One region of the Paenibacillus sp. J2R1T-4 genome, then DNA from elsewhere that is predicted to be linked to it. Evidence: predicted binding sites of a transcription regulator. Region 1 holds the regulator's gene; each other region holds the start of a gene.
The links. Region 1 encodes Rex, which represses fermentation and respiration genes when NADH is low (regulators of the CRP and FNR family bind a similar motif). Its sites were predicted from a motif close to TTGTGAAATATTTCACAA; they were not measured.
Positions count from the first base shown of each region.

Region 2: the regulator Rex is predicted to act here: its motif matches at 2,394-2,411, upstream of AC58QD_RS22375 (cytochrome c oxidase subunit II).
Region 3: the regulator Rex is predicted to act here: its motif matches at 1,534-1,551, upstream of AC58QD_RS29740 (hemerythrin domain-containing protein).

Region 1 covers NZ_JCAUBA010000002.1:141,012-144,298, forward strand. Annotated here, with positions in the region: gene dinG (ATP-dependent DNA helicase DinG) at 1-1,533, shown strand, start outside; gene AC58QD_RS04275 (redox-sensing transcriptional repressor Rex) at 1,520-2,158, shown strand; gene AC58QD_RS04280 (inorganic phosphate transporter) at 2,197-3,195, opposite strand; gene AC58QD_RS04285 (DUF47 domain-containing protein) at 3,225-3,287, opposite strand, start outside.
Region 2 covers NZ_JCAUBA010000015.1:237-3,523, forward strand. Annotated here, with positions in the region: gene AC58QD_RS22370 (b(o/a)3-type cytochrome-c oxidase subunit 1) at 1-1,602, opposite strand, end outside; gene AC58QD_RS22375 (cytochrome c oxidase subunit II) at 1,661-2,131, opposite strand; gene AC58QD_RS22380 (helix-turn-helix domain-containing protein) at 2,788-3,287, shown strand, end outside.
Region 3 covers NZ_JCAUBA010000028.1:16,228-19,514, reverse strand. Annotated here, with positions in the region: gene AC58QD_RS29750 (molybdopterin oxidoreductase family protein) at 1-408, opposite strand, end outside; gene AC58QD_RS29745 (hypothetical protein) at 395-1,435, opposite strand; gene AC58QD_RS29740 (hemerythrin domain-containing protein) at 1,618-2,115, shown strand; gene AC58QD_RS29735 (DoxX family membrane protein) at 2,223-2,756, shown strand; gene AC58QD_RS29730 (acetate/propionate family kinase) at 2,906-3,287, shown strand, end outside.

The sequences.
Region 1 (3,287 bases):
CATTCCTTATTGTTCACGGACATCCAGGCTGAGAATCGGTTATTACCAAGCTACAAGCACCTTGTAGTGGACGAGGCTCATCATTTTGAGGAAGTGGCTTCCAAGCTGCTTGGATCTGAGCTGAGCTACAATGCACTCCATAACGCTATACTAAGACTTTACAAAGACTCTAGAAGCGGTCAGCTTCCAACATTATTAGCGAGACTTCAGCAAGAGCCTGAGGGGGCATCAGCCGATTGGTTAAGCGGATTAGACAGTCTGTATCCCAAAATCATTCGCGTGAAAGAAGAATGGGATCAGCTCACGGAACTGTTATTTCAATTAACCGCTGAGCAGGTAGATCCTCTGGCTGGTGAAGGAGGGCAATTCGTTCGGCGAATGAAGCCGGATCAGCTGCCAAGCCAATGGAAATCGTTAGTGACCATGGAAGAGAACATCTATCTCGAGCTAACCGATATCACGAAGAAATTGGATCGAATCTCTTCTGAGATGAAAGACAAATCAGAGGAATATGCGACAAGCAGTCTGCTAACGGATTTGTCAGGAACGGTCAAACAGCTCACGCGCTGCCGAGATTCCCTACGTTTCTTCATGAAGATGGATAATGAGAATTATGTGTATTGGATGGAAGCTACCCCATATTTCCGGAGTAAATCGATCCAACTGATGGTGGCGCCATTCGATGTGAGTGATTTGTTGAAGGGATATTTTTTCGATGTGAAAGACAGTGTTGTTCTAACTTCTGCAACACTATCCGTGAATAAATCATTTCATTACAGCAGCAATCAGCTAGGCCTTGATACTTTTCAGGACACTCCAAAGCTCAAAACCGTATTACTGCCATCAGCATTCGATTATCGGAAGCAGGCTTTGCTATTAATTCCCCGCGATTTCCCAAGTATCAAAGGAAACTCGGGTGAAGCAGCATTCATAAGTGCTTTATCGGGTTCCCTAATTGATGTAGCTGTTGAGATGAAGGGAAGGATGCTGGTCTTGTTCACCTCTTACCGCATGCTTAAATTGGTGCATCAAGAGATCAAGGAACAGCTTAGAGCGGAAGGAATTCATGTATTAGGTCAAGGGATCGACAGCAGCAATCGAACCAAGCTTACGAGACTGTTCCAAGATCACTCTTTCTGTGTATTATTAGGCACAAGCAGCTTTTGGGAAGGGGTAGATATTCCCGGAGATGCGCTTAGCTGTCTAGCTATCGTAAGGCTTCCTTTCCAACCGCCGAATCATCCGATGGCAGAAGCCAAGAGTGACCACCTCAAGAAACTGCGACAGAATCCTTTTACAGCCCTTTCTGTACCTCAAGCTGTCATTAGATTCAAGCAAGGCTTTGGACGGCTTGTGCGGCGTTCTACGGATCGTGGAGTCGTTATTCTCTACGACACGCGTGTGTTGGAGACCACTTACGGGAGACATTTCTTGTATTCGTTACCGGGACCTAAGATTGAGCATCTAAGCTTAAACCAGCTCGTTCCGAGAATTCATAGCTGGATGGGAGATAATGCGAGTGAAAACGCCTAAGATTTCTGAAGCTGTAGTAAGAAGACTACCTGTTTATCTGCGTTTTCTTAACGAGATGAACAAAAGCAACATCTTAACGGTCTCATCGCAAGACCTTGGACATAAGCTGAATGCCAATCCAGCGCAGATTCGTAAAGATCTGGCTTACTTCGGGGAATTCGGCAAAAAGGGGATCGGGTATGATGTACCTTACCTGATTGAAAAAATACGTCAAATTTTAAAGCTCGATCAGGTCATACCTGTTGTTCTGATCGGGGCTGGCAATTTGGGGAGGGCATTGTGCAACTACAATGCTTACTTGCAGGATAATATGAAGATTGTAGCCATATTTGATGCTTCTCCCGTTCGAATAGGGGAGAAGATCAATAATCTCAAGGTTTCCCCCATACACGATTTGAAGGCTATTGTTGAGCAATATAAGGTCAGGATTGGGATTATTACGGTACCTGCACTGGAAGCTCAAATCGTCGCCAATCAGCTGGTGGAAACCGGAATTGAAGCTATACTGAACTTTGCACCTGTGATTATCAAAGTACCAGAGGCCGTCCGTGTGCACCATGCTGACTTTACTACGGAGCTTCAAAGTCTTGCTTATTATTTAGAGTCCAAGGGACAAATTGAATAATTATAATGAAAAAACCGTCCTACAGTGGACGGTTTTTTTTAGAAGATTTTGAACAACACCTCGTAAATGATAAATGCAAGGATCATGCTGATCGGAATGGTAATAATCCAGGTCATTATCATCCTTGTGACCGTCCCCCACTTCACGTCCTTGAATCGGATCACACTTCCTGTCCCGATTATAGAAGAGGTAATAACATGCGTAGTGGACAAAGGTTGTCCCATTGCTGTTGAAGTCTGGATAACGATGGATGATGCCAGATCTGAGGCGAAGCCGTTAGACGGCTCAATCTTCATAATCTTTTTACTAACCGTTTTGATAATACGCCAGCCTCCAACGGAGGTCCCTAACCCCATTGCCGTAGCAGCGGAGAGTTTGACCCATAACGGAACGTCCAGAGTATCCTGGAACCCACCGGCTACAAGGGCAAATACGATAATTCCCATTGCTTTTTGAGCATCATTTCCGCCGTGGGAAAAAGAAAGCAATCCTGCCGAAAAGATCTGGAACGTTTTGAATCCTCTGTTCAGCTTCGATCTCGACCGGTTACCGAAGAGCAGAATCGAATATTTGACGATCGTCATGATCAAGTAACCAACACCAAAAGCGATAATCGGAGACATGATCAGAATAATAATAATGGAGCCGAAGCCATCCCAGTTTAAGGCATCAAATCCTGCACCAGCAATAACCGCCCCAGCCAATGAACCGATCAAAGTATGGGAAGAGGAGGACGGGATCCCGTAATACCAGGTCAACAAATTCCAGGTGATTGCTGATATTAGAGCAGCAACAACAACCAGCATACCATTCTCGATATTAGCCGGGTTTGCAATCTTTCCTCCTACAGTTTTGGCAACTTCAGAAGACACAATTGCTCCCGCCACATTCAATAAAGCGGCGTATATAACAGCGAAACGGGGTGACATGGCTCTAGTGGAGATCGAAGTTGCAATGGCATTGGCTGTATCATGAAAACCATTGATGAAATCGAACAGGAGAGCAAGGATAACGACAAAAATAATAAGCGTAAGCATAATATCCTCCTACAGGGTGTTCTATTTAGTTATGCGTATCGAAGAACTACACTTTCAAGGATATCTGCTACATCTTCGCACTTGTCGGTCGT
Region 2 (3,287 bases), on a different contig from region 1:
CAGAATCAGCACCACAACGATTCCTACCCATAGCTTCCAGTTCTCCAGAATAGCAGGTGTACGCTGTGCATCCTCAGCCACCTCGGCCAATTGAAACTCTTCTTCCTGCTTAACATCCTTCTCAGCGAAGAATGCGAGCTCCAGGATTACATAGATGATTAGCAAAATGCCAAAGAACAGGATCGCTCCGCCAATACCCAACACACGATTCAATGGAATCCAGGATAACGCATCCAGATTGCCACCGTAGGTAGTGTAAGCTGTCCGACGCGGGGCGCCAAGCAATCCCACTGTGTGCATCGCTCCAGACATCAGGAACATCCCGATTACCCAGATCCAAGTTTGCACGATTCCCAATTTGTTCATGACCGGCGTCAGCTTTCTCCCGCTGAGCAGGGGAACCAACCAATATATAATACCGAAGAAGGTTAGTGCTACGCTTGTAGCTACTGTCAGATGGAAATGACCCGTTACCCATAAAGTGTTATGCACGACTTGATTCATTTGGTTGCTCGCATTGACTATCCCCCCTGCTCCCGCCGGGATGAAGATCACCATGCCCATGAAGGGTGCGAAGAATCGCACATCCTTCCAAGGAAGCTTGCGGAACCAGCCGAACAAGCCTTTCGCGCCTTTGGCTCGCCCGCTTAATTCCAGCATCGCGAACAACGAGAATGCAGTCATAAGCGAAGGGATTACGACCATGAAGGTCAGGACAACTTGAACGAATTTCCATACTGGTGATATTCCCGGCTCGGTTAATTGATGATGGAAGCCTACCGGGATCGAGAACAGCAGCAGCAGAATGAAGGATAATCTCGCCAAAGAGTCACTGAATACTTTACCGCCGATCAGCTTCGGAATGATCACATACCAGCATATATAGGTAGGCAGCAGCCAGAAGTATACCAAGGGATGTCCGAAATACCAGAACAACGAACGGGTTAACATTACATTAATTGTAGGAACCCAGCCCATCGACCAAGGCAACAACAGGAGCAATACTTCCGCAGCGACGCCAAGGGTTGCAATTAGCCACATCGTCATTGTGACAACAGCCATGAATAAGAACAGAGGGGAAGACTTACCTGGATTATTCTTTCTCCATTTTCCATATTGAACGAATAAAGCAACCCCACTAACCCAGCTTCCGACAATAACTAGCGTTAGTCCGATATAAAAGAATGGAGAAGCTTTCAAAGGCGCATAGAATGTGTACAGCACAGTCGCTTCGTTCAGTAAAATCATTACAACCGTAATGGCTGTGCCTGCTGCCATAAGGATGAAACCCCACCAGCTTGCCTTACGCACACCTGGACGCATCGCTCCCCCGGTCGTGTAAGCAGCACCCGCATATAGAAATCCTATGATAAAAAACGTTGTGAACACCAGCGCCATTAATACGCCGTGTGCTGTCAAGAGCTGGTAATAACCGATTCCCGCCGGAAGCTGAAAATTACCGCCCTTCACCATTCCTTGCAGCAGCCCTGCGATTCCGCCCACTAGAAGAGCTCCAAACGCAAACAAAATGTGCGTAATGGAGAGGATAGAATCCTTCCGGTCTATTCTAATTTTGGAGGCTCCAGCTTCATTGTGTTTCATGGCCAACCCGCCTTTCGCAATATGCCCTATCGGGATTTACATAAAATGTTGTACTGATCTATACCACCGTGATGGTCGTCGCCATGAACTCATGACCCGTACCGCAATATTCGTTGCATAGCACCAGATAAGTGCCTGGTTTCGTAAATTTATGTGTGATGTGGTTCACCTCACCTGGAACAACCATTGCATTGACGTTCGTTCCGACGATCTGAAACCCATGCACCACATCCGGACTAGTAATGGAGAAATGGACAGTGGACCCTGCAGGGACGGTCATTTTCGCAGGTAAGTAAGAGAACACTTTACCTACCATTATGGCTTCGTACTCTTTTTCGCCAATTTTCGTAAGACCCGGTTTGTTGAACGGTGCTATTTGCTCTACCTTCTCTGGATCAACCTGTGTATGATGGTGTCCAGGAGGAGCCGATCCCTGAGCAAAAGCCCCGATACCCAGCACGGTAAGAAACACGACGAGCGCAGACATTCCGAATGTTAACCATATTTTTTCGTACTTGTGAAAATGCATTGTAATTCCCCCTTAAGTAAATAATTGCAATAACGAGAAGCAGTCGGATTGATTAATACCGTTCTTGCAAAAGTGCAAATACTCCTAGCCAGATCACCACAATTACAGCGCCTACTATCAAAACAGAAACTAACGTCCCTCTGAGATTTCGGTTTGTAGATGCCTGATTTTTCTCATCGTGTCGTGCCAATAGGATCTCCTCCCTTTATTTCAAACTGCTGTTTTTCCTTGACCCTAGACTATCATCCTGCCATTGCATGAGCTGTGATATTTATCACATAGGGAGGTTTTATGGAACGTCAGAGTAATTATTTTCACAAATTTGCCTTATCCTTTTATGTTCACTGGAATTTATTGGCCCACTCTTTCGCTCAGGGTGACTTAACAAGTAAAGGTCTGTTATAATAAATGCACAGAAATCTTTTTATAAAAAGAAAGCGCTATCAAGAATCATTTCGTAAAAAGCATGTTTCAGCGCTGGGCCATCCCCTAACGAAAGGAACATGATGAAATTGTCACATAAACATCAATCTAATTGGGAACGACTTTCTTTTAAAAAGAAGTTAATGCTCTTCTCTCTATTATTCAGTCTTATTCCTGTCCTATTGCTTGGATCTGTGTCATCCATTCTCGCTTCAAGGAGCATTCAATCCGAAGTGAACGCCAAGCATGATATTACGCTCCGCCAATTATCGGATCAGGTTGATAGTGTTCTCAAAAAGATGGAGTACTTATCGATCCAGATTGCCGGGGATGTAACCATTCAGAAATCCGTTCGGCTCGGCATTACGATGGATGAATTGAATGCGCTCGAAGCTACTTTAGAAATGTTAGAAACGATAAGCAAATATAGAAGTTACTCGGATGTGCTTTTCCAGGTCTATCTCGTGTATAAGCAATTTGATTATGTATACTCCAATAGACTGGGTATGATCAAAAACTATGATTTCCCTTATAATGGCTTGCTGCAATCCCAGCCTGCCCTAACAACAGGTGCGCGTATTATCTCGTCCAATACTTATCCGGGCCAGAAGAACTTGCTTATCGTACGCCCCATTGGTCTTTCAGGCACAGATGGAACCCTTGTTATGGAAGTAGATATGTCCAGCCTATATGCTTTATTGCGAACTGTGAACTTGGGTAACAACAGCAGAGT
Region 3 (3,287 bases), on a different contig from region 1:
TTTTTCATTCGTCATGGAAACGCCGCTGTAGACTGAGAGTGTATCTTTGCCATATGTGGACTGAAGTTCTTTGAATTTACGTACAATAAGCTCGTAAGCCTCATCCCAAGTAGCCTCTCTGAACCCTTCCTTCGTACCTTTCTTGGAGGCATCGTCCCGGATCAACGGACGCAACAAGCGATCCTCATGGTTCGTTTGTTGGTAAGCTGTGACTCCTTTTGGACACATTTTACCGAGCGTAACCGGCCAATCATATCTTGGCTCCACCCCAATAATCGTGTTCTTGTCCGTGTCCACTCGCAAATTCATGCCGCACTGCATCCCGCAATAAGAGCAGTGTGTATGAACCAATTTTTCCTTTGGGTGATGTTTATTGGGTACATCTTTATAAAATTTATCCTTTAGCATTCTGATTGGCCTCCTTGACCTTGATTGCGTGTGTAGGGATTCCCGTAAATCGGGACATGCGGTACTTACGACGGCAAGGCAGGCACAGCTCAGCCAAATGAAAGCCTTCGTCCATTTTGAAATGAATCTCATTTTGCTTCAAAACCTCAATAACATCCTTGGATTGCTCTGTTGAGACGAATTCATCCGCACAAACTTTACATAATTTCATTTGCTGCCCGCCATAGTGCTCCCGGTAATTTTTCGCCAGCACACTCATTGGACGGAACGGGATATGCGCCAGCTTACCAAAAGGCAAGTATATAAGCGTAAGAATGACAGACCACTGATGAATGACGGTGATTACTGGGTGCCCCCATCCATGAAGGAATATATTGCTTCCAGTCAACATTAATCCGGTTATGCTGATAAACAGAAGCAAATATAAAGGGAGAAAGTCGTACACAAAGTTTTGCTCCGCCCTGGCTTGCATGCTTTTGAGACGACGGTATAACGCCATACATACGCCTGCAATGACCATAAACGCCGTTATATTCAATGCATTATAGAAGAGAAACGCGATCCATCCATCGGCCTTCACCTTCATGATGTCAATTCCAAAACCAACAACGGTATAAGTGCCGTTATCTGCCATAGTGAAGTACATCCAACCGAATACTAGAGGAAAAGTTACGAACGCTGATAAAATGCAGCCCCAGCCAAGAAGCACGTGCTGAGTCCATCGATATAAGCCGCGATTCCAGATAAAGCGATAAGTAGCCAAATGCTCTACTGATGTTTTCGGTGTGCTTCTTCTAAATAACAGCTTCAGCCCTTTTTTCATTATGATCTTTGTCGGAGGCCGCTCCCCCCAAGCAATAAACCGATAGAAAAACCCGCCTATAAACACGATCGTACCGACCATGTACCCATATAAAGCCAAATCGATGTGGGTGAAAAGCCTTGATCCGATATACATTAAACAGATCAGGGCCACCACCGTAAGAAAATACAGCTTGGCGAATTTCGAAGCGAATGCTCGGTCCATAGTATTGTCTCCTCCGTATCGTAATTTCCTTAGCTCATTAAACCATTTTGGCATGGGAAACCGCTGTGACTTTTATCACTGTGCACAAATCTAAGCTGTTGTGAATTACATCACATCAATCGGACGCATTTGGAATTATACTCAGAATACTAGGGGGTACTATAGAATTGGAGGCGGAGAATATGCGAAATGTGGAAGAAGTGTTTATGAACAAATACGAGCTTTGGATAGAAGACCATAATAAATGGAAGGAGAAGGTACATGGATTTGACACAAAATTGAAAAATAATCCGATTGATTTCCAATCTGATGACTGGTCGGATGCCCTTCGGGGTCTAAAGAAAGAATCCCTAGTCCTGATGAAGGAGCTAGATCGTTATCTGGAAGAAGAAGAACGGTCTATATTTCCGGCTGCCAAGCTGTATACATGCGGAAAAATCGGTCCAGTTAGCGCATTAGAGAAGGATCATCTTCTAGCGAAGCATTTTTATGAGATGTTTCTGGAACAAGCAAGCTCAGCCGCGGATTACCTTGATAGGGGAGCGGCCGAGGATGCTCTTTCCTGCCTCAAGCAAGTCTTAATGATCGTATCGGAGCATTTTCGAATCGAGGAGCAAACCGTATTTCCCTCTAAGGAACGGATCATGGCGGAACTATTGTCATCTGGAGAACCTGACTAATGGGCAGTGAAAATATATTCTATCATGTGACTTTTATCACTTCGGCAAGCCGGGAATACAGCTAAACTAAAGTCAGAAAGAACAAAACGTATAAGGAGTTGGTAGCCATGATTAGCACTTGGCTAAGAGGAAACAAATTCGCAGCGGCTCTACTGTTGATCACTCGATTGTATCTGGGTTACACCTGGTTGACGGCTGGATGGCATAAAATTACTGGGGGCTTCAATGCAGGCGGCTTTCTAAACAATGCCATTGCCAAGCCAGTGATTGACAAAGCAACGAACGAGCTCATCTATCCTACCTTTACTGCTTTCTTGAAAGGTTTCGCACTTCCAAACCTCAATATAATCAACGTTATGATACCATGGGGTGAGTTTTTCATCGGTTTGGGCCTTCTGCTTGGGTGCTTGACCACCGCAGCCGCCTTTTTCGGATTACTCATGAACTTCATGTTTCTGTTCGCTGGCACTGTCAGCACGAACCCGTGGATGATACTGATCGGCGGCGTTATCTTGGCCGCTGGAGCTAATGCCGGGAAATTCGGTGTCGACCACTATCTGCTCCCTTACATGCATCACCTGTTCGATAACCGTAAACCTAAGATCAAGGGCAAGAAAAAAGACCTGACACCCGTACATTAATACCAGTAGATCACGGAGGCTGTCTCGCGGCAGCCTCTTGTTGTTGTCTCGGGGGCTTCATATATAGTAAGCACTCTATGAATTCAGTTATTGACTGAAAGATGTGGCATAATAAAGAAATACGATATTGGATTAGGAGGCATATTGGAATGGAAGTAATTGTAGGCGTTTCTAGTCGTCATATTCATTTAACACGCGAGCATGCTGATGTGCTGTTTGGCAAAGGGTATAGGTTGGAGAAATTGAAATCACTTCGGCAGCCAGGACAATACGCCTGTGAAGAAACGGTAATTGTCACCGGACCAAAAGGCAGCATTCCGAATGTCAGAGTACTGGGACCCGAACGCTCTTATACACAGTTGGAAATATCCAAGACAGACGGTTATGTGCTGGGTGTAAGTACAGAGGTCAGAGATTCTGGAGACATCGACAATACACCCGGTATCAAGGTAACAGGGCCGAAGGGCACCCTTATATTGGACAAAGGGGTCATTATTCCATTCAGGCACCTGCACCTGCATCCGAGCAATG